Regions from separate parts of the Rhodopseudomonas palustris HaA2 genome, predicted to be linked through region 1. Evidence: predicted binding sites of a transcription regulator. Region 1 holds the regulator's gene; each other region holds the start of a gene.

Region 1 (7,015 bases):
CATTGCCGGCCTCGCGCTGTCGCGCCAGTTCGAGCGCGCGGGCGTAGATCTCGCGACGAGGACGCCCGGAGATTTCGACGGCTTGCGCCACCGCATCCTTGACGCTGTCGCGCTGCAACGCGTCGCGCAGCCAGTCGTCGAGCGCATCCTGGGTCATCGCCTGCGCGTTCGGATCGGGCGGCCCGATCACCACCACGAACTCACCGCGCGTATCCAGCGTCTCGGCGGTCTCCGCCAGCGTCGCCAACGGCGCGCGGCGGACTTCCTGATGCAGCTTGGTGAGTTCGCGGCACACCGCTGCGTCGCGGCTGCCCAGAACCTCGGCGAGGTCGCGCAGGCTGTTGTGAATCCGGCTGCCGGCCTCGAAGAGGACCAGCGTCGCGTCGATCGCAGCGAGTTCGTTCAGACGCGCGCGGCGTGCGCCCTGCTTCGACGGCAGAAAGCCGTCGAAGAAAAAACGATCGGTCGGCAGCGCGGCCAGCGCCAATGCAGCGAGCACTGCGGAGGCGCCGGGCAGCGCGATCACCTCGTGTCCGGCATCGTACGCTTCGCGCACCAGCTTGTAGCCGGGGTCGGAGATCAGGGGGGTGCCGGCGTCGGATACCAGCGCGACCGAGCCGCCTTGGGCGAGCTTTTCGAGGATCTTCGGCCGCGCCTGCGCGGCGTTGTGTTCGTGATAGGGTTTGAGCTGCGCCGATATGCCGTATCGTTCGATCAACCGATGCGTGATTCGGGTGTCTTCGCAGGCGACGACATCGACGCCGGCCAAGGTTTCCAGCGCCCGCAAGGTGATGTCGCCGAGATTGCCGATCGGCGTTGCGACCAGGTGCAGGCCGGGGGATGCGCGCCGCGCCGTCAGTTTCTGGCCCGCGACCAGAAACGTCCGCACGTCGGGCTCGGGGATGGACACAGGATCTGCGGAGCTGACGGTTTTTGCGCGCATGGCCACAATCTAGGAGAAAAGGCGGAGTACCGGACAGCACATTCTCGCGGCGCCGATGGCCAGCATAAAGCTTTTGTTTTGGTTAATCATTCGTCGACATTATGATGGGATGTCCGGCGATGGTGGATCAGACCTGAACGACCGGAAATCGGACTGGCGTTGCCGGTCCCTGCAAGAGAGATCATGGCGGAACTGCGCGATCGAAATACCACGTCTCTGCGAACCAGCCGCCGCACGGCGGTCGGATTGATCCTCGGCGCGCCGTTGCTCGGCGCCTGCTCGGGGATGCAGCAGACGCTCTCCAGTCAGTTCGGCCAGCAGCCGACCGCGCCGGAGGCCGCGCAGCAATCGCAATCCGTCGGCAACGGTCGGGTCAAGGTCGGTCTCGTGCTGCCGCTGTCTGCGGCCGGAAATGCCGGCGTCGCCGCGCAGTCGATGAAGAATGCCGCCGAGATGGCGCTCGCCGAGTTCAACAATCCCGACATCCAGTTGCTGGTGAAAGACGATGCCGGCAATCCGCAGGGCGCGCAGGCCGCGACCCAGCAGGCGCTCGACGAAGGCGCCGAGATCATGCTCGGTCCGCTGTTCGCGCAATCGGTGCCGGCTGCCGCCCAGCTGACGCGCGCCCGCGGCATCTCGATGATCGCGTTCTCGACGGATTCGAGCGTCGCCGGCCGCGGCGTCTATCTGTTGAGCTTCCTGCCGGAGTCCGACGTCAACCGGATCATCGGCTACGCGTCGAGCGTCGGCAAACGTTCCTATGCGGCACTGCTGCCGGACAACGCCTATGGCGGCGTCGTCGAGGCCGCCTTCAAGCAGGTGGTCGGGACCAAGGGCGGCCGCATCGCCGCGTTCGAGAAATACGGCGCCGACCGAGCCGGCCCGGCGCGGACCATCGCGCAGGCGCTGTCCGGCGCCGATTCGCTGCTGCTCGCCGATGACGGTGATGCGCTGGCAAGCGTCAGCGAGGCGCTGACCGCGGCGGGCGCCGATCTGCGCCGCGTGCAGTTGCTCGGCACCGGGCTGTGGGACAATCCGCGCGTGTTCGCAACGCCGGCGTTGCAGGGTGGACTCTACGCCGCGCCCGATCCGTCCGGCTTTCGCAGTTTCTCTGGCCGCTACCGCGCCAAATTCGGCCAGGAACCCGTCCGCACCGCGACGCTCGCTTACGATGCAGTGGCGCTGGTGGCGGCCTTGTCGAAGACGCAGGGTGCCAAGCGGTTCTCGGCCGAGGTGTTGACCAATCCGTCGGGCTTCGCCGGCATCGACGGCCTGTTTCGCTTCCGCGCCGACGGCAGCAACGAGCGGGGCCTCGCGGTGATGCGCGTTGCGACCGGCGGCGCCCAGGCGGTGGCTGGATCGCCGAAGAGCTTCGGGGCGTAGTCCCTGCCGTCATAGTCGATCCGGGGCGCCGCACAGCGGCGAAGCCGGAATTCTGGCGTGATGACTACGCCGCCAGATCCGCCACGACGGCATCCAGCACCGGAAAGCCGGCTTGCGTCACGCGCAGCCTTCCGTCGGCGTCGACCGCGATGGCGCCTTCCTCGCGCAGGATCGCGATCCGCGATGGATCGAGCGAACGGCCGGCCAGCGCCTGATAGCGCCGCGGGTCGATGCCTTCGGCGAGCCGCAGCCCCATCAGCAGGAATTCGTCGGCGCGCTCTTCGCTGTTGAGACGGTCATCGGTCACCACGCCGGTGCCGCTCGCTTCGACCCGCATCAGCCAGCTCTCCGGCCGCTTTTCGGTGGCGATCGCGTAGCGCGTGCCGCCGATGTCGAGCCGGCCATGCGCGCCGGGGCCGATCCCGGCATATTCCTGACCGCGCCAGTAGACGAGATTGTGTTTGCACTCGGCACCCGGGCGGGCGTGATTGGAAATCTCGTAAGCGGGGAGTCCGAGCTCGGCGCAGACCGATTGTGTGACATCGTAGAGTGCGCGCGACGCGGACTCGTCCGGCGTCTGCAGCTTGCCGGCGCGATGCAGCGCAAAGAACGGCGTCTCGGCCTCGATCGTGAGCTGATACAGCGACAGATGTTCGGCCGCCTCGCCGATGGCGCGGCGCAGTTCGGCCTCCCACATCGCGGGAGTTTGCCCCGGGCGCGCGTAGATCAGGTCGAACGAATAGCGATCGAACGCCGCGCGCGCGATCGCCACGGCTTCCATTGCTTCCTGTGCCGTGTGCAGGCGGCCGAGCGTCTTCAGCGAGGCGTCGTCGAGCGCCTGCACGCCGAGCGAGACGCGGTTGACGCCGGCCGCGCGATAGCCGCGAAACCGCGTCGCCTCGACGCTGGTCGGATTGGCTTCGAGGCTCACTTCGACATCGGGCGCGACGCGCCAGTATTTGCCGATGGCGTCGAGGATGGCGCCGACGGTCTGCGGCTGCATCAGCGACGGCGTGCCGCCGCCGAGAAAGATCGACGTGACGTCCCGCGGACCGATCCGCTGCGCGGTGGCTTCGATCTCGCGGGCGAAGGCGCGAGCGAAGCGGTCCTCGTCGATCGCGGCGTGCCGGACATGGCTGTTGAAGTCGCAATACGGGCACTTCGACAGGCAGAAGGGCCAGTGCACGTAGACACCAAAGGCTTGGACGCCGAAGGCGCGATCGGATTCAGCGCCCAAGGCAGATCTCCGCCAGTTCGACGAAGGCGCGGGCGCGATGCGACAGGCCGAGCCCGAGCGGCGGCAGGCCGTGCTTCTCGAGGCTGGTCATTTCGCCGAAGGTGCGGTCATGGCCCTCCGGCAGAAAGATCGGGTCGTAGCCGAAGCCGGCACTACCGCGCGGCGGCCAGACCAGCGTGCCGTCCGCCCGCGCCTCGACCTCCTCGACATGGCCGTCCGGCCAGGCGACGCACAGCGCCGAGACGAAATGCGCGCCGCGCCGATCCGGCGTCGTGGCACCGCGCTCCTGCAGCAGCCGTTCGATGCGGGCCATCGCGGCGTTGAAATCCTTGCCCTCGCCGGCCCAGCGCGCCGACAAGATCCCAGGGGCGCCGTCGAGCGCATCGACGGCAAGTCCCGAATCGTCTGCAAAGGCAGGGAGTTGCGCGGCCTGCGCGGCGGCCTCGGCCTTGATGCGGGCGTTGGCGCGAAAACTGTCGCCGGTTTCGTCCGGTTCGCCGAGCCCCAGTTCGCCGGCCGACACCGCGGCGATCCCGTAGGGGGCCAGCAGTTCCCGCATCTCGGCGAGCTTGCCGGGATTGTGGGTCGCGATCACGAGCTGGCCGCTGATTCGTCGATGCATGGCGGCGCTAGCGTAGCTCAGGAGCGGCCGCGAATGGGTGGCAAGAATGACTCACGCCACCGCCATTTTCTGCAGATCGACCAGCCGCGCCACGCCCTTCTGCGCCAGCGCCATCAGCGCCAGGAACTCGTCCTGCGAGAACGGCGTCTTCTCGGCAGTGCCCTGCACCTCGACGATCCGGCCGTCGCCGGTCATGACGAAATTGGCGTCGGTTTCGGCTTCGGAGTCCTCGGCGTAGTCGAGGTCGAGCACCGGGGTGCCGTTGTAGATTCCGCAGGAGATCGCTGCGACGTTGTCGCGCATCACCTGGCCTTTGAGCATGTTGCGGGTCTTCATCCAGGCGAGACAGTCGGCCAGCGCCACCCAGGCGCCGGTGATCGAGGCAGTCCGGGTGCCGCCATCGGCCTGCAGCACGTCGCAATCGACCGTGATCTGGCGCTCGCCGAGCGCCTGCAGGTCGACGATGGTGCGCAGCGAGCGGCCGATCAGGCGCTGGATCTCGACGGTGCGGCCATTCTGCTTGCCGGCTGCGGCCTCGCGCCGGGTGCGTTCCAGCGTGGCGCGGGGCAGCATGCCGTATTCGGCCGTCACCCAGCCACGGCCCTGGCCCTTCAGCCACGGCGGCAGCCGCTCCTCCAGGGTCGCCGTCACCAGCACATGGGTGTCGCCGAATTTAACCAGGCAGGAGCCCTCGGCGTATTTCACGACGCCCCGCTCCAGCGAGACGGCGCGCAGTTCGTCGGGCGCACGGCGGCTTGGCCGCATGGGAAATCCTCCGTCAATTTCGGGAAATGGCGATCTGGCTGCCTTTTAGGGGCGGAGCGGCGCAGCGGCAAGGGCGCTGGCAGAACAGCCGTCCTTGCGCCACCTGCCGACTTGTAACCGGACGCCGGCGACGACAGATTAGAGGGGAACGGAGGACAAATTGGCTCATCATGAACCGATCGGCCTGATCGCGCCCAATACCGGACTGGCGCAGCTCAACGAGCGCTCGCGGGATATCTTTCGCCAGATCGTCGAAAGCTACCTGGCGACCGGGGAGCCGGTCGGCTCGCGCAATATTTCGCGTCTGATTTCGATGCCGCTGTCCCCGGCCTCGGTGCGCAATGTCATGGCCGATCTGGAGCAGCTCGGGCTGATCTACGCCCCGCATACCTCCGCTGGCCGCTTGCCGACCGAACTCGGCCTTCGCTTTTTCGTCGATGCACTGATGCAGGTCGGGGATCTGACCGAACCGGAGCGGCAATCGATCCAGGCGCAGCTGTCGTCGGTCGGCCGGGCACAGACCGTCGAGGCGGCGCTCGGCGAGGCGCTGACCCGGCTGTCCGGCCTGACCCGGGCCGCCGCGGTGGTGCTGACCGCCAAATCCAACGTCCGGCTCAAGCATCTCGAGTTCGTCCGGCTGGAGCCGGAGCGGGCGCTGGTGATCCTGGTCGCCGAAGACGGCCAGGTCGAGAATCGCGTGCTGGCGCTGCCGCCGGGGGTTCCCTCATCGGCGCTGACCGAGGCCTCGAACTTCCTCAACGCCCGGATCCGCGGCCGGACGCTGGCCGAAGCGCGGCTCGAACTCGAAACCATGCTGTCGCAGGATCGCACCGAGCTCGATCAGCTCACCCAGAAGGTGATCTCGGCCGGGATCGCCAGCTGGTCCGGTGGCGACGGCGAAGACCGCCAGCTGATCGTGCGCGGCCACGCTAATCTGCTCGAAGACCTGCATGCGATGGAGGACCTCGAGCGGGTCCGGCGGCTGTTCGACGATCTCGAAACCAAGCGTGGCGTGGTCGATTTGCTCGGTCGCGCCGAGAGCGCCGAAGGCGTTCGGATCTTCATCGGCTCGGAGAACAAGCTGTTCTCGCTGTCCGGGTCGTCGACCATCATCGCGCCCTACAGCGACGGCGCCGGCCACATCGTCGGCGTGCTCGGCGTGATCGGTCCGACCCGGCTGAACTACGCGCGGGTGATCCCGATGGTCGACTATACGGCGCGCATCGTCAGCCAGATGCTGGGCGGCTGATGCGATGCTGCGGCGGCACGCTTGCGCTCGGGCCGTAGCTTTCTGATCCGGCATGACTTTCCCCGACTCGCGGAGCCGCGTTCGGGATCATGCGGCGGCCGCCAAGCTTGATTTTCACGGCGCAAACACGATATCCCGGCCAACCCATTCCCGACCGATCCAGACTTTTCTCTCAGAAGGTAGCGTGATGACCGATTCCAACGGACCGAAGGACAACAACCAGGACCAGGCGCAGGCAGCCGCCGATCCGGTGGTTTCCAAGCCGTACATCATGCCGGACGACCCGGAAGACGGCGCCAACGAGGCGCTCATCAAGGAAGCCGCCGAAGCGCGCGACAAGATGCTGCGCACGCTGGCGGAAATGGAGAATTTGCGCCGGCGGACCCAGAAAGAGGTCGCTGATGCACGGACCTATGGGGTCAGCGCGTTCGCCCGCGACGTGCTCGAGATCGCCGACAATCTGCAGCGCGCGCTCGACGCCGTGCCGGCCGAAGCCCGCGCCAATGCCGATGCCGGTCTCAAGGGGCTGATCGAGGGCGTCGAACTCACCGAGCGTTCACTGATCAACGCGCTGGAAAAGAACGGCGTCCGGAAATTCGATCCGTCGGGAGAGAAGTTCGACCCCAATTTCCAGCAGGCGATGTACGAAGTTCCGGATCCGTCGGTGCCCGCCGGCACAGTCGTGCAGGTGGTGCAGGCCGGCTTCATGATCGGCGAACGCGTGTTGCGCCCGGCGCTTGTCGGCGTTGCGAAGGGCGGCGCGAAGCCCGCGCCCGCGGCGACCAACGGCACCGATACCACCGCCTGATCAGCGCG
Region 2 (7,015 bases), 1.6 Mb from region 1:
ACCAAAACCGGATCGGTTTGGTAAACGCCGACGCGTTTTGGATTCACCACGTCGACAATCGCGGCGCTTCTTGCGCACAGCGTTTATTTTGGATGAATCCGCGACGCGATGGTTAATCGGAAGTATCCGCGCCGAGCAGACTAATCGTCTGCAGGTTCCGCACTGGCAACGCACCGTTAAACAGATGGTACTACAAAGACGCAATGGCCTGTAAACAGGATGAGCCGATGTCACTTCCACGCAAGCGCTTCCGGATCGAAGAACTCACGCTCGGCAGCGCGCCCCCGCTCGCACCGATCGACTGTGAAGCGGGGCCGACTCACCACGACATCATGGCGGAGCTGCGCGCGATCCGCTCGCAGATCGTCGGCGGCGGAGGCGGAGCCGTCGCCACCGGCAGCGGCACGCAGCAGATCAACGCGGCCGCGGCCGCAGAGGCCGCGGAAGCCAAGGCACTGCTCGCGACCTACCGCGCTCAGATCGAACAGTTCGAGAAGCTCAGGGTCGAACTCGACCTGATCCACAACGCGATCGACCAGACCAAGCGCGAGATCGCGGTGCTGCACACCAAGAGCTTCAACGGCGAGGAGATGGCCAAGGTCAACGGCGAACTCGGCGCCGTCGTCGGCGGCACCGAGGAAGCCACCCAGCAGATCCTCGAGGCCGCCGAAGCGATCGATCAGGCGGCCACCGCGCTCGGCAAGGTCACCTCTGTCGATCAGCAGAAGGCGCTGAGCGAAGAGATCCAGGAACGCGTCATCGCGATCTTCGAGGCTTGCAACTTCCAGGACCTCACCGGCCAGCGCATCAGCAAGGTGATGACCACGATGAAGTTCATCGAACATCACATCATCACGATGATGGACATCTGGGGCGGCGTCGACGCGATCAAGGCGCACGCGCCGCCGATCGTCGACACCCGCGAAGGCGACGACCGGCTGCTCAACGGGCCGAAGCTCGACGACGAGGGACACGCCTCGCAGGACGACATCGACGCGATGTTCAACTGATCGCACGCTTCGCTCGCCACGGCTTTCAAGCGCCCCGGTTCAGATCAGGACCGGGGCGTTTTGTTTCGGCCGCCGCGGTGAGCCTCAGCGCCGCGACGCCGGCTGCGGCGGCCGGATCAGCAGGAAGCAGCCGAGCCCGGCCAGCGCCGCCAGCATCCCGACCTCGATCACCGCGGCGTCTGAGAACCGCTCCACCGCGGCCGCGACCACGAACGGCGCCGACGCCTGGATGAACAGCGCCGGTCGCGCGATCCGCCCGATCACCCGGCCATAGCCGGCGTGCCCGAACATCAGCAGCGGCAGGCTGCCTCGCGCGATCGTCATCACCCCGTTGGCGGCGCCGAAAGCGATGCAGAACAGCCCCGCCACCGGGACGGACACGCCGACGAAGGCCAGCACCGCGAACGACAGCGCCATCAGGGCAATCGCGCCGCGCGCGATCCACAAGGGATGGGTGCGGCCCGCCAGCAGAAAATCGATCAGCCGTGCCGCCACCTGAGCCGGGCCGAACAGCGCGCCCAGCGTCACCACCGTGGCGGCGCTGAGTCCGCCGCGCTCGAACATCGACAGCAGGTTCGAGGTGACGCCCGACAGGATCAGCGCATGCAGCGCGAACGCCATCGCCAGCAACAGGAACGGCCGCCCTTCCGGCCGCAGCGGCTCCTCCGGCACCGGATGCGGTCCGGACACCACCGCGCCGTGAGAGGGCGACGGCGTCCTCGGCAACGCGAAGCCGTGCAGCGGCGCGACGACGAACGCCATCACGGCGGCGAACACCAGATAGGTGCCGCGCCAGCCGACATGCTCGAGCAACAGATGAGTCGCGGGCCAGCCCACGGTCGAGGCGAAGCCGCCGGCGAAGGTGACGAAGGTGATCTGCCGCCGCGCCGAGCTGCCGAACAGCCGGGCCAGCGTCGCGAAGGCGGGATCGTACAGGCTCGACGACATCGATAGGCCGATCAGCGCCCAGCTGACGAAGTACATCGGCCGCGCATCGGTGGTGGCGAGCAGCGCCAGCCCGAGCGCGCCGGCGAGTGCGCCCGGCGCCATCACCACATTGCCGCCGTGCCGGTCGATCAGGCCGCCGACGATCGGCGACATGATCCCGGAGATCACCAGCGCCAGCGAGAATCCCGCCATGCCGAAGGTCAGCGACCAGCCGCGATCCGCGGTCAGATGCGGCATCGTCAGCACGGGGGGATAGATCAGGATTCCCCAGCACAGGATCTGGGTGAACGCCAGAACGACGACCGCGCGTCCGGGGCCGAACCCGAGATTACGCAGCGCGGTCATGAAGGCATGGCGTCAGCTCGACTCGATGGTCTCAAACGTCAGGCGCGCGGGGAACAGCGCACATAGACCATATTTCCATACCGATTGGCGGCATCCTTGTCGAGGAACCGGGTCACCAGCGTGCGTCCGTCGAACGACAGAATTTCGCGATCCTGCTCGCCGATCGGGCCGGCCGGGCCGATATAGTTCTTGCCGCCCGGCGATCCCTTCAGCCGCAGTTCCTGCGGCGTGGCCTGATCGGCCAGATGCATGATGACGCCGCCGCTCGCGCCGGCGCCGATCACGTAGGGATTCTTGCACTGCGACAACGCCGCCTTTTCGGTGCGGGCGCGGTCCGCCGGATTCTGGAACGACGCCAGCCCCCAGCGGCCGACGATCTCGTCGGCGCGAATCGTCGCCGGAACTTCCGGCGGCGGCGCAGGCTCTGCGACCTGGGCCGGCTGCGAGCCGCCGAACCCACCGAAGCTGCCGCACGCACCCAGGCCCAGCGCCATCACGGACGCCATCACCAGGTTCATCGGCGCGCGTGCGTTGCTTGTACTGATCATAACGTCTCCCCGAGAGAACATCCCCATGCGCCCCTTGAGGTCACACAAGCGCAAAACGCCGCCGCAGGCAATGCAGCGGGCGAAGATGCCGGTGCCCCGATCTGTTTGCCGAGAATCCTACAACAGCTTCACCAAGCTATTAAGCCCTCAACTTGACAGGACCAGCGTCAAGCCATATTCCGGAACCAACAATTAGCACTCTCGCAGCGCGATTGCCAGCAGCGCGGGCGACAACCGCATCCGCGAACAGCGCCCGGCATTCGACGCCGATCTCCTCCAGCAACAGCACAGGACCAGCCATGGCTAAGCTCAATTTTCGTCCACTCCATGACCGGGTCGTGGTGAAGCGCATCGACGCGGAAACCAAGACCAAAGGCGGCATCATCATTCCGGACTCCGCCAAGGAGAAGCCGCAGGAAGGCGAAGTGGTCGCCGTCGGTCCGGGTGGCCGCGACGAAGCCGGCAAGCTGATCCCGATCGACGTCAAGGCCGGCGACCGCGTGCTGTTCGGCAAATGGTCGGGCACCGAGATCAAGCTCGACGGCCAGGAGCTCCTGATCATGAAGGAGTCGGACATCATGGGCGTGGTCGGCTGATCACCTCGCAACAGACATCAGGAGCAAATTGAATGTCAGCCAAGGACGTCAAATTCGGTGGAGACGCGCGCGATCGGATGCTGCGCGGCGTCGACATCCTCGCCAATGCGGTCAAGGTCACGCTCGGCCCGAAGGGCCGGAACGTGCTGATCGAGAAGAGCTTCGGCGCTCCCCGCATCACCAAGGACGGCGTCACCGTCGCCAAGGAGATCGAGCTCGACGACAAGTTCGAGAACATGGGCGCGCAGATGCTGCGCGAAGTCGCCTCCAAGACCAACGACCTCGCCGGTGACGGCACCACCACAGCGACCGTGCTGGCCCAGGCGATCGTCCGCGAAGGCGCCAAGTCGGTGGCCGCCGGCATGAACCCGATGGATCTGCGCCGCGGCATCGAGATCGCGGTCCAGGCCGTGGTCAAGGACATCCAGAAGCGCGCCCGTCCGGTCGCCTCCTCGGCCGAGATCGCCCAGGTCGGTACCATCTCGGCCAATGGCGACGCGCCGATCGGCAAGATGATCGCCCAGGCGATGCAGAAGGTCGGCAACGAGGGCGTCATCACCGTCGAAGAGAACAAGTCGCTCGAGACCGAAGTCGACATCGTCGAGGGCATGAAGTTCGATCGCGGCTACCTGTCGCCCTATTTCGTCACCAACGCCGAGAAGATGACCGTCGAGCTCGACGACGTCTACATCCTGCTGCACGAGAAGAAGGTGTCGGGCCTGCAGTCGATGCTGCCGGTGCTCGAAGCCGTGGTGCAGTCTGGCAAGCCGCTGCTGATCATCGCCGAGGATGTCGAAGGCGAAGCGCTGGCGACGCTGGTGGTCAACCGGCTGCGCGGCGGCCTCAAGGTCTCGGCCGTCAAGGCGCCGGGCTTCGGCGATCGCCGCAAGGCGATGCTGGAAGACATCGCGATCCTGACCGGCGGTCAGCTGATCTCGGAAGAAATCGGCATCAAGCTCGAGAGCGTCACGCTGAAGATGCTCGGCCGCGCCAAGAAGGTGGTGATCGACAAGGAGAACACCACCATCGTCGGCGGCGCCGGCAAGAAGCCGGACATCGAGGCCCGCGTCCAGCAGATCAAGGCGCAGATCGAGGAGACCTCCTCGGACTACGACCGTGAGAAGCTGCAGGAGCGTCTGGCCAAGCTCGCCGGCGGCGTCGCGGTGATCCGCGTCGGCGGCGCCACCGAGGTCGAGGTCAAGGAGAAGAAGGACCGTGTCGAGGACGCGCTGAACGCGACCCGCGCCGCGGTGCAGGAAGGCATCGTCCCGGGCGGCGGCGTCGCGCTGCTGCGCGCCAAGAAGGCGGTCGGCCGCATCCACAACGACAATGCCGACGTCCAGGCCGGCATCAACATCGTGCTGAAGGCGCTGGAAGCTCCGATCCGCCAGATCGCCGAGAACGCCGGCGTCGAAGGCTCGATCGTGGTCGGCAAGATCCTCGAGAACAAGTCGGAGACGTTCGGCTTCGACGCCCAGACCGAGGACTATGTCGACATGCTCGCCAAGGGCATCGTCGATCCGGCCAAGGTGGTCCGCACCGCGCTGCAGGACGCCTCGTCGGTCGCGGCGCTGCTGGTGACCACCGAAGCCATGGTCGCCGAACTGCCGAAGGAAGCCGCGCCGGCGATGCCGGGTGGCGGCGGCATGGGCGGAATGGGGGGCATGGGCGGCATGGGCTTCTGAGCCCTCGCGCCTCGCCTCTCCCACCGATATCGATCACGCAAGGCCGCCTCCGGGCGGCCTTGTTTTTTGGCGCCCGCCCGGCGGATTTGCTAGTCAGGCCTTGGTTCGGATTCAATTCGAATCGACAAGGCTGCGAAAATTGCAAATCCTGCGAGGAAATCCCCGATGCGCCCGCTCCTGTTCAGCCTGCTGATGCTGCTGCCCGCGATCGAACCGGCATGGGCCCAGAGCAAGCTCGCGCCGAAGGCGGCCTCGCCGACGAGCGAGACGCGCTACTTCACCGCCGTCGACGGCTTCCTCGACGGTGCCGACGTCATCCTGAAGGAAACCCGGCAGGGCAAGACCGTGACCGGCGCCGTGCTCGACGTCTGCTACTCGCCGGCCAAGGGGTCCGACCACAAGGAGCGGTTCGTCGCCAATCTGCAGGTCAGCGGCCAGAATCTGACCGGAACCACGCAGACGACCGGCGACAAGGCGCCGGTGACGGTGAAGCTGACGCGCAAGCCGAACGGCGAAACCGTCGACTTCAAGGGCGAAATCAGCGTCGGCACCACGATGTACGAGATCACCTCGAGCGACAATTCGGACCTCAGCGAGAAGGAATATCTGGAGAACCAGAGCGCCGACGACAGCATCGCGACGGCGCCGAAGGATTTCACCGAAGTGTCGCCCGAAGCGATCGGCGTGCGGGTCAATCTCGAAGCCGCGGCGGACTTTCTGAAGACGTTGAAGGGGCAGAATCTGCAAGTGTCGCTGTCGAGCCTGAGCGTCGGCTGCGATGCGCTGCGCGCCGGCACGCTGCTGATCAACCTCACCACCGACCCGGCGCGGGCCGCTGCGGTGATCGCCCGTGCGAAGACGTTTCCGGGCGTGCTCGCAGCGGGCTGGACCAACGGCATCATCGAGATGGACCGCACCATCCTGTTCCCCGCCGCCGGCTGGCGCGACGGCGACAGGCTGAACCGCGACAAGCTCGCCTCCACCGTCGCCGGCGTGCTGTCGCAGACGCTCGGCGCGACGCTGGCCGCGTCGGCCTGGAACGACGACACCGGCAAGCTGAAGCTCAGCTTCAAGCGGCCGAGCGATCTGGTGCCTTCGCTGCAGCTCACCCAAACCATCGACATCGAGGCGATGGTCAGCGCCGACAAACCGGGCGCAACCGACAGACTGATGCTGTGGCTCGGCAATCCCTCGGATACCACCTCCGACGACAGCGCCGGCCCGAAGCTGAACATCAACGACGACGCCACCGGCGAAGAGGGCGCCGAGCCGCGCAGCGACGGCGGCGCGGTCGCGGCGCTGGCGAAGGAACTCAAGGGCCAGCGCTGGGATTCCGAGAGCGCGACCTGGCAGTAATACCGTCCCGCTCCTCACGCCAAGAATACAGTCACAGCAAGGCCACGGCCAAGTCTGGCGCTTCGTGACCACCTCTCGACGGCCGCAGCCTGCTCCCTCGCCCCGCTCTTCGCGGGGAGAGGGCTGGGGTGAGGGGCTGCGGCCTCCCCGCAGATACCGACGCTGCTGGATCGGCACTGCCTCGCCCCTCACCCGACCGGCTTCGCCGGTCGACCTCTCCCCGCGCGGTGCGGGGAGAGGTGAGAGGCCACCGTTGCCGCAGGAGCGCGATTTGACATGCCGCTGCATTGCGGCAATGAAGCGCTTCCCTCCGGCGGCAGGATGTTCGGTTGAATGACGCGCTTTGACGTAGTGGTGATCGGCGCCGGCCTCGGCGGCCTGACCGCGGGCGCGATCCTCGCGCACGAGGGCCGCAAGGTGCTGGTGCTGGAGCGCGGCAATTCGGTCGGCGGCGCGGCGTCGAGCTACAAGGTCGGCGATCTGTTCGTCGAGGGCTCGCTGCATATCACCGGCGATCCGCTGCATCC
Region 3 (7,015 bases), 2.1 Mb from region 1:
ATTCGTCGCTTGGGCCGCCGCCGCCGCGATCGCTTTCCGTTCCAGCCTTTTGTCGTCGTTCGATCTGGTGTTCGGCAGCCCCGGCGACGGGCGGCTGATCGCCTATCTGCACGAGCATCTGTTCAACGCGCTGCGCGGCCGCGCCGAATTCCTCTCACCGCCGTTCTATTTTCCGCAGAAGAACGTGCTCGGTTACACCGACGCGTTCCTGCTCGACATCCTGCCCTATTCGGCGTTGCGCGCGCTGGAACTGGATGCTTTCGTCGCCTCGCAGGTGTTGGCGATCGCGCTGTCGCTGGTCTGCTTCGTCGCCAGCCTGGTGATCCTCGTTCGCTATCTCGGATTGTCGCCCGCGATCGCGATCTGCGCCGCGGTGCTGATCACCTTTCCCAACAATCTGATGGTCAAGACCGCGGAAGCGCATCCGAATTTCTTCGCGCTGTACTACGTCCCCTGCATCGTGCTGCTGGCGCTGTGGGCGATCGAGGATTTCCCGCGGCCGACGAAATGGTCGCTGGTCCGCGCCGGACTGACCGGGCTGCTGTTCGGCCTGTTGTTCTCGACCTTGTTCTACATCGCATGGCTGTTCGTGTTCACCGCGCTGTTCGCCCTGTCCGCCGTCGCCGTGATGCGCGGCCGCGCCATGGTGTCGATGGTCTGGACCAACATCCGGCCCTGCAGCGCGCTGCTCGCAGCCGCGGCGATCGGATTCGCAGTGGGCATCGTCCCGCTGCTGATGATCTACCTGCCCGCGCTGCACGAATTGTCGGGCCGAACGTTTCGCGAATATCTCAGCTTCGCGCCGTTTCCCAAGGACCTGATCAACGTCAGCCACACCAACCTCGTCTGGGGCTGGCTGGTCGAGCGACTGCTCGGCAAGGTCGACCACGAGCGCGTTCTCGCGGTCACGCCGCTGCTGACGGCGTTCGTGCTGGGGCTTGCCTATGTCGTGCGCAAGGCGCGCCGGCCAGGCCAGGCCGTTCCGTGGCAACTCGTTCTCGGCATCGCCTGCATCGCGGTCTGGGCGCTGTCCTGGCTGCTAACCTTGCGGATCGGCTCGGTCAGCGTGTTCTGGATTCCCTACAAGATCGTGCCTGGCGCCGTGGCGATCCGGGCCGCCGGACGGATCCAGTTGCTGGTGCATCTGTGGTTGGTCGTCGGACTGGCCGTGCTGCTGCAACACTGGATCACGACCGCGCCGCTCGGCCGGCTGCGCGCGCGACAGGCGATCGCGGGGCTGCTGCTGGCGGTGTGCCTGGTCGAACAGATCAATCTGCAGCCCGGCGAGTTGTCACGTCGCGATGAATTCGCGCGGCTCGACGCGGTGCCGGCGCCGCCGGCGGACTGCGAAGTGTTCGTGGTGAATGCCGGACCGCCGTCCGACATCTCGCTCAAGGAAGTCGACGCGATGTGGATCTCGATGCGGCTCGGATTGCCGACCATCAACGGCAATTCCGGCTGGTCGCCGCCGGGCTGGCGGCTCGACGACATCAAGATGGACTACGACGACGCGCTGCGGCGCTGGATCAAGCAGGCCGGCGTGACGCAGCGAATCTGCCAGTATCAGCGCGACACGCAGGTCTGGTCGGCCTACGACCCGACCCCGCCGGCGTTGCGGCCCACGGCGGACGCCGCCCCGCGGGCCGACTGAGCGAGTGCCTCCGCCGCTCGAAGTCGCCGGTTCAATGCAGCCGGAACACGCCGTCGACGGCGCGCAGTTCGGCGGGCTTGATCAGCTTCGAATGCGCGACGGTGACGGAAAACAGCGGCCCTTCGAGCTCCTTCTCCCAGAACGACAGGAAATCCTTCAGTGCCGGGAAGTGCGGAAACAGGTCGTAGTTCTGCCAGGTGTAGCTCTGCAGCAGCCAGTTGCGATCCGGCCGGCGGTACAGAATTTCCGCCGTCGTCAAACCATAGCCGAGCACCTGTTTCCTGAAGTCTTCAGAGACTGCACCTTGTCCGTCCATGCCAACCTCCTCGGGGGTAGAGCGCATTCAGCAAAAGTGGTGTCCGGCTCGCGTCGTCGATGTGCCCTACTGCCTGTCCTGACCGCCCGCCGGGGACCGGTGTCCACTTCCGCCGGCCGGGCTGCTTCAATTGTGACGTAACGAAGTAACCTATCTCAAGCCCAAAAGTTTAACGTTGTGTGCAATAAGTCAGCATTAGCAGCGACTTAGGGGAAGTGCTAGCAGCGGGCCGGGGGTTAACCGCCGGCCGGCCTTGGCGGCGCCGGCGTTAAGCCTGGCGCGCGGAATTGGCAGAAGTTCCCCCCGAGTGCCAATTTTTCTGCTATCCACCCTTGTCTCCCCGAAGGTGCTGGATTATCTCCTCAATGTCGGTCTGGCACTCGCCGGGCACGACTGCTAATTTCCAGAAATTCTGAAAACGCTTCAGAAACTTAGGAGGACTTGCATGAATTTCCGTCCGCTTCACGACCGCGTCGTGGTCAAGCGCATCGACGCCGAAGAGAAGACCGCTGGCGGTATCATCATTCCTGACTCGGCCAAGGAAAAGCCCTCGCAGGGCGAAATCGTCGCCGTCGGCCCGGGTGGCCGCGACGAAGCCGGCAAGCTGATCCCGATCGACCTCAAGGTCGGCGACCGGGTGCTGTTCGGCAAGTGGTCGGGCACCGAAGTCAAGATCGACGGCAAAGAGCTGCTGATCATGAAGGAAAGCGACATCATGGGCGTCATCACCGACGTCGCGCCCGCCAAGAAGAAGGCGGCCTGAGCACGGCCGTCATCCTGAGGAGCCGCGGCGTAGCTCGAAGAGCGAAGCCTGGGCGTCTCGACGGATGACGACCGACCACTGATCGTCCAACTCATCACCCTTCGAGGCTCGGCAACTTCGTTGCCCCGCACCTCAGGGTGACGCAACCAACCAAGGAAACCTCATATGTCCGCTAAAGAAGTCAAATTCGGCGTCGACGCCCGCGACCGCATGCTGCGCGGCGTGGACATTCTCGCCAATGCCGTGAAGGTCACGCTCGGCCCGAAGGGCCGCAACGTCGTGCTCGACAAGTCGTTCGGCGCGCCCCGCATCACCAAGGACGGCGTCACCGTCGCCAAGGAGATCGAGCTCGAGGACAAGTTCGAGAACATGGGCGCCCAGATGGTGCGCGAAGTGGCCTCGAAGTCCGCCGATCTCGCCGGCGACGGCACCACTACCGCGACCGTGCTGGCCGCGGCGATCGTACGTGAAGGCGCCAAGTCGGTGGCCGCCGGCATGAACCCGATGGATCTGAAGCGCGGCATCGACCTGGCTGTGGAAGCCGTGGTCGCCGACCTCGTCAAGAACTCCAAGAAGGTCACCTCGAACGACGAGATCGCCCAGGTCGGCACCATCTCGGCCAATGGCGACGCGGAAATCGGCAAGTTCCTCGCCGACGCGATGAAGAAGGTCGGCAACGAGGGTGTCATCACCGTCGAGGAAGCCAAGTCGCTCGAGACCGAACTCGACGTCGTCGAGGGCATGCAGTTCGACCGCGGCTACATCTCGCCCTACTTCGTCACCAACGCCGACAAGATGCGCGTCGAATTCGACGACGCCTACATCCTGATCAACGAGAAGAAGCTCTCCAACCTCAACGAACTGCTGCCGCTGCTCGAAGCCGTGGTGCAGACCGGCAAGCCGCTGGTGATCGTCGCTGAGGACGTCGAAGGCGAAGCGCTCGCCACCCTCGTCGTCAACCGCCTGCGTGGCGGCCTGAAGGTCGCCGCCGTCAAGGCGCCGGGCTTCGGCGATCGCCGCAAGGCGATGCTGCAGGACATCGCGATCCTGACCGGCGGCCAGGCGATCTCGGAAGACCTCGGCATCAAGATGGAGAACGTCACGCTCCAGATGCTCGGTCGCGCCAAGAAGGTGATGATCGACAAGGAGAACACCACGATCGTCAACGGCGCCGGTAAGAAGGTCGACATCGAAGCCCGCGTCGCCCAGATCAAGGCGCAGATCGAGGAGACCACCTCGGACTACGATCGCGAGAAGCTGCAGGAGCGCCTGGCCAAGCTCGCCGGCGGCGTCGCGGTGATCCGCGTCGGCGGCGCCACCGAGATCGAGGTCAAGGAGCGCAAGGATCGCGTTGACGACGCGATGCACGCCACCCGCGCTGCGGTCGAGGAAGGCATCGTCCCGGGCGGCGGCGTCGCTCTGCTGCGCGCCTCCGAGCAGCTCAAGCGCATCAAGACCGCGAACGACGACCAGAAGACCGGCGTCGAGATCGTGCGCAAGGCGCTCTCCGCCCCGGCCCGCCAGATCGCCATCAACGCCGGCGAAGACGGTTCGGTGATCGTCGGCAAGGTGCTGGAGAAGGATCAGTACAACTACGGCTTCGACAGCCAGACCGGCGAATACGGCGACATGGTCAAGAAGGGCATCATCGACCCGACCAAGGTCGTGCGTGCGGCGATCCAGAACGCGGCCTCGGTCGCGGCGCTCTTGATCACCACCGAAGCCATGATCGCGGAGCTGCCCAAGAAGGGCGGCGCCGGCGCCGGCGGCATGCCCCCGGGCGGCGGCATGGGCGGCATGGATTTCTGATCCAGCCACTCTCGCGCAAGCGAACTACGCAATGCAGAACCCCGGCGGAAACGCCGGGGTTTTTGTTTGGGGAATTGGCCTGTAGCCCGGATGAAGCGAAGCGGAATCCGGCAGCAGAGGCACCATGATAAGCGGAAACGGAGAATATTCCCGTTAATCGATCGAGACTCGGATTGAGCCACGCTTCAAAGCCATTACTCTTGCTTGATTCTCCGATATCCCGCGCGGTCAATTCCCTCCTGGTGAACTAGATGATCGACAATTCCTCAATTCGTTCTCCAAGATATGGCGCAATCGACATCTCTGCATTTAAGACGGCGAGCGAGATGGCGACCAACTCTGCCATACGGGCAGCACTTGGGATGAGCAACAATTCAGAAATCCAAAGGCTCTTGGAAGACGCTAACAGCCCCGCTATGCAGGCAGCACGCGGAATCGTGAACAATTCAGCAATCCAAAGGCTCCTTGAAGTCGCTAACAGCCCGGCAATGCACGCAGCACGGAGAATCGCGAATAATTCAGCAATCCAAAGGCTCCTTGAAGTCGCTAATAGCCCGGCAATGCAGGCAGCACGCGGAATCGCTAATAGTTCAGCAATCCAAAGACTCCTTGAAGTCGCGAACAGCCCGGCAATGCACGCAGCACGGGGAATGTTCAATAATCCCGCAATTCAAAGACTCCTCGAAGTAGCTGAAGGCCCCGCCCTGCAGGCAGCACGCGGGATAATCAACTATCAAGGCAGCTTACTCCATCTGAAAGGCGTGCTAGCTGGAGCACCGTATAAAGCAATCATTGGTTCGATCTTAGCAAACGAGACTATTGAATACGCGCGAATCGCTGGGACGCTCGATAGCGTTATGGGCAAATCCTTGATTTTGGACACTGTATCTGCAGTCGACTTGGTGTTTGACGACTCCACAGCGCCATCGGACGAAGTCGCTACGAAATACCTTGATAACGTATCCTCATTAGTTCGCCGATATCTATCCGCCGCCAACTCGGTTCCAGAAATCAATGGCCTCCTTCAGTACATCGTTATCATAGTCGCATTAGTTGGACTCTATCTCAACCAAAATGCAGCCTCCGGCGAGGACATTGAGCGACAAACCGCGGTAATCGAAGAGCATCTCAATCCACTTCGCATTGATATAGAACGCATTCTGAGGGCAAAAGAGTCCGAAATCGTACCACGGCTGCACTATCAGGCAGTTCGTCGAGTTTCCGTGAAGGCTGAACGCAAAATCAATTCCAAAACAATGGGACAGGTGGACTTCGGTGAGCAAGTCGCGATCCGACGCATTGATGGAAAATGGATTGAATTTGACTTCTTCGACTATATTTGCGGATGCGCATCACATGGATGGTCACCTAAGAAATATTTCAAACGCGTTCACCCGTAAGAGACTCCGCATCGCATCCGCAGATGCTCGTAGCTCGTAGGATGGGGTTGAACTCTTTGCGAAATCGTCATCGTCGTAAGTCGCTGCATGGGTATCGCTCCGCTCAACCCATCCACCAATCTACCCCTTCCACTTCACCGGCTGAAAGCTGATCTTCAGCCGATGCCCCGTCGCCTTGGCGAACCGCAGTAGACGTAGTACGACATCGCTGGCGCGAGGGGTTATGGATTCCGGGCTCGCGCGCCGAAATGGCACGCGCTCCGGAATGACGGGGCTCGATGGATCATATATGATCTGCATCGATTTGGGAGACCATCATGCCCCGGCTACGCACCCACCCCGGCGAAGTTCTGCGTGAGGAATATCTCATTCCCCTCGGCCTCTCCGCTCGCGCGCTCGCCAAAGATCTCGGCGTCCCCGCCAATCGCCTGACCGAAATCATGCGCGGCAGCCGAGACGTCAGCGCCGACACCGCGCTCCGGCTCGGTCGCTACTTCGGCACCGACCCGCGGTTCGGGCTCGACCTGCAGGCGGCGCATGATTTGTCCAAGGCCGAGCAGTCGACCGATTACAACAGCATCGTGCCGCGCGCGGTGGCCTAGACGACGGACGCTCACGCGATAACCGCAGCAACGAGATCACCAATGCCCCAGCTCCCACCCCATCTCGCGCAGCTCGAAAACGAACTCGCCGATATCGGCGTCGAGGCCTTGCAGCTCGAAGAGCTCGACGGCTTCATCGCCGCGCTACTGGTCTGCCCCGAGATGATCAAGCCCGGAGACTGGTTGCCGGCGGTGTGGGGCGGCGACGCGGACGAGCCGGCGCCGTTCACCGATCTCGATCACGCCAACAGCGTGTTCGCGCTGATCATGCAGCATTACAACGAAGTCGCGGCGACGCTGGCCGACCATCCCGAGCGCTACCGACCGCTGATGCCCGGCATCGGTACGGGGGACGTGGTCTGGGAGATGTGGATCGACGGCTTCGGAGCAGCCGTGGACATGTGGCCGGAGCACTGGGAGCTGCTACAGACTGCCGACGAGGCGACTCGCGCGGCGTTCGACAGCCTGACGCAG

What was found. The regulator HrcA, encoded in region 1, represses chaperone genes, less so after heat shock. The targets are predictions, from matches to a motif close to GTTAGCACTCNCNNNNNGNGAGTGCTAAC.
Region 2: a site for HrcA is predicted at 3,043-3,071, ahead of groES (co-chaperone GroES). Genes of this name have one in related genera too.
Region 3: a site for HrcA is predicted at 2,340-2,368, ahead of RPB_RS16295 (co-chaperone GroES). Genes of this name have one in related genera too.

What each region holds. Positions count from the first base shown of each region.
Region 1 covers NC_007778.1:463,748-470,762, forward strand. The annotation lists gene rsmI (16S rRNA (cytidine(1402)-2'-O)-methyltransferase) at 1-943, opposite strand, end outside; gene RPB_RS02140 (penicillin-binding protein activator) at 1,127-2,326, shown strand; gene hemW (radical SAM family heme chaperone HemW) at 2,391-3,563, opposite strand; gene rdgB (RdgB/HAM1 family non-canonical purine NTP pyrophosphatase) at 3,553-4,185, opposite strand; gene rph (ribonuclease PH) at 4,237-4,950, opposite strand; gene hrcA (heat-inducible transcriptional repressor HrcA) at 5,111-6,199, shown strand; gene grpE (nucleotide exchange factor GrpE) at 6,387-7,007, shown strand; gene RPB_RS02170 (hypothetical protein) at 7,008-7,015, opposite strand, start outside.
Region 2 covers NC_007778.1:2,100,372-2,107,386, reverse strand. The annotation lists gene RPB_RS09265 (protein phosphatase CheZ) at 228-1,010, shown strand; gene RPB_RS09260 (MFS transporter) at 1,095-2,303, opposite strand; gene RPB_RS09255 (hypothetical protein) at 2,342-2,851, opposite strand; gene groES (co-chaperone GroES) at 3,151-3,447, shown strand; gene groL (chaperonin GroEL) at 3,480-5,132, shown strand; gene RPB_RS09240 (hypothetical protein) at 5,298-6,488, shown strand; gene RPB_RS09235 (phytoene desaturase family protein) at 6,822-7,015, shown strand, end outside.
Region 3 covers NC_007778.1:3,694,550-3,701,564, forward strand. The annotation lists gene RPB_RS16285 (hypothetical protein) at 1-1,651, shown strand, start outside; gene RPB_RS16290 (usg protein) at 1,683-1,967, opposite strand; gene RPB_RS16295 (co-chaperone GroES) at 2,413-2,730, shown strand; gene groL (chaperonin GroEL) at 2,896-4,539, shown strand; gene RPB_RS24225 (hypothetical protein) at 4,791-5,939, shown strand; gene RPB_RS16310 (HigA family addiction module antitoxin) at 6,257-6,541, shown strand; gene RPB_RS16315 (UPF0149 family protein) at 6,584-7,015, shown strand, end outside.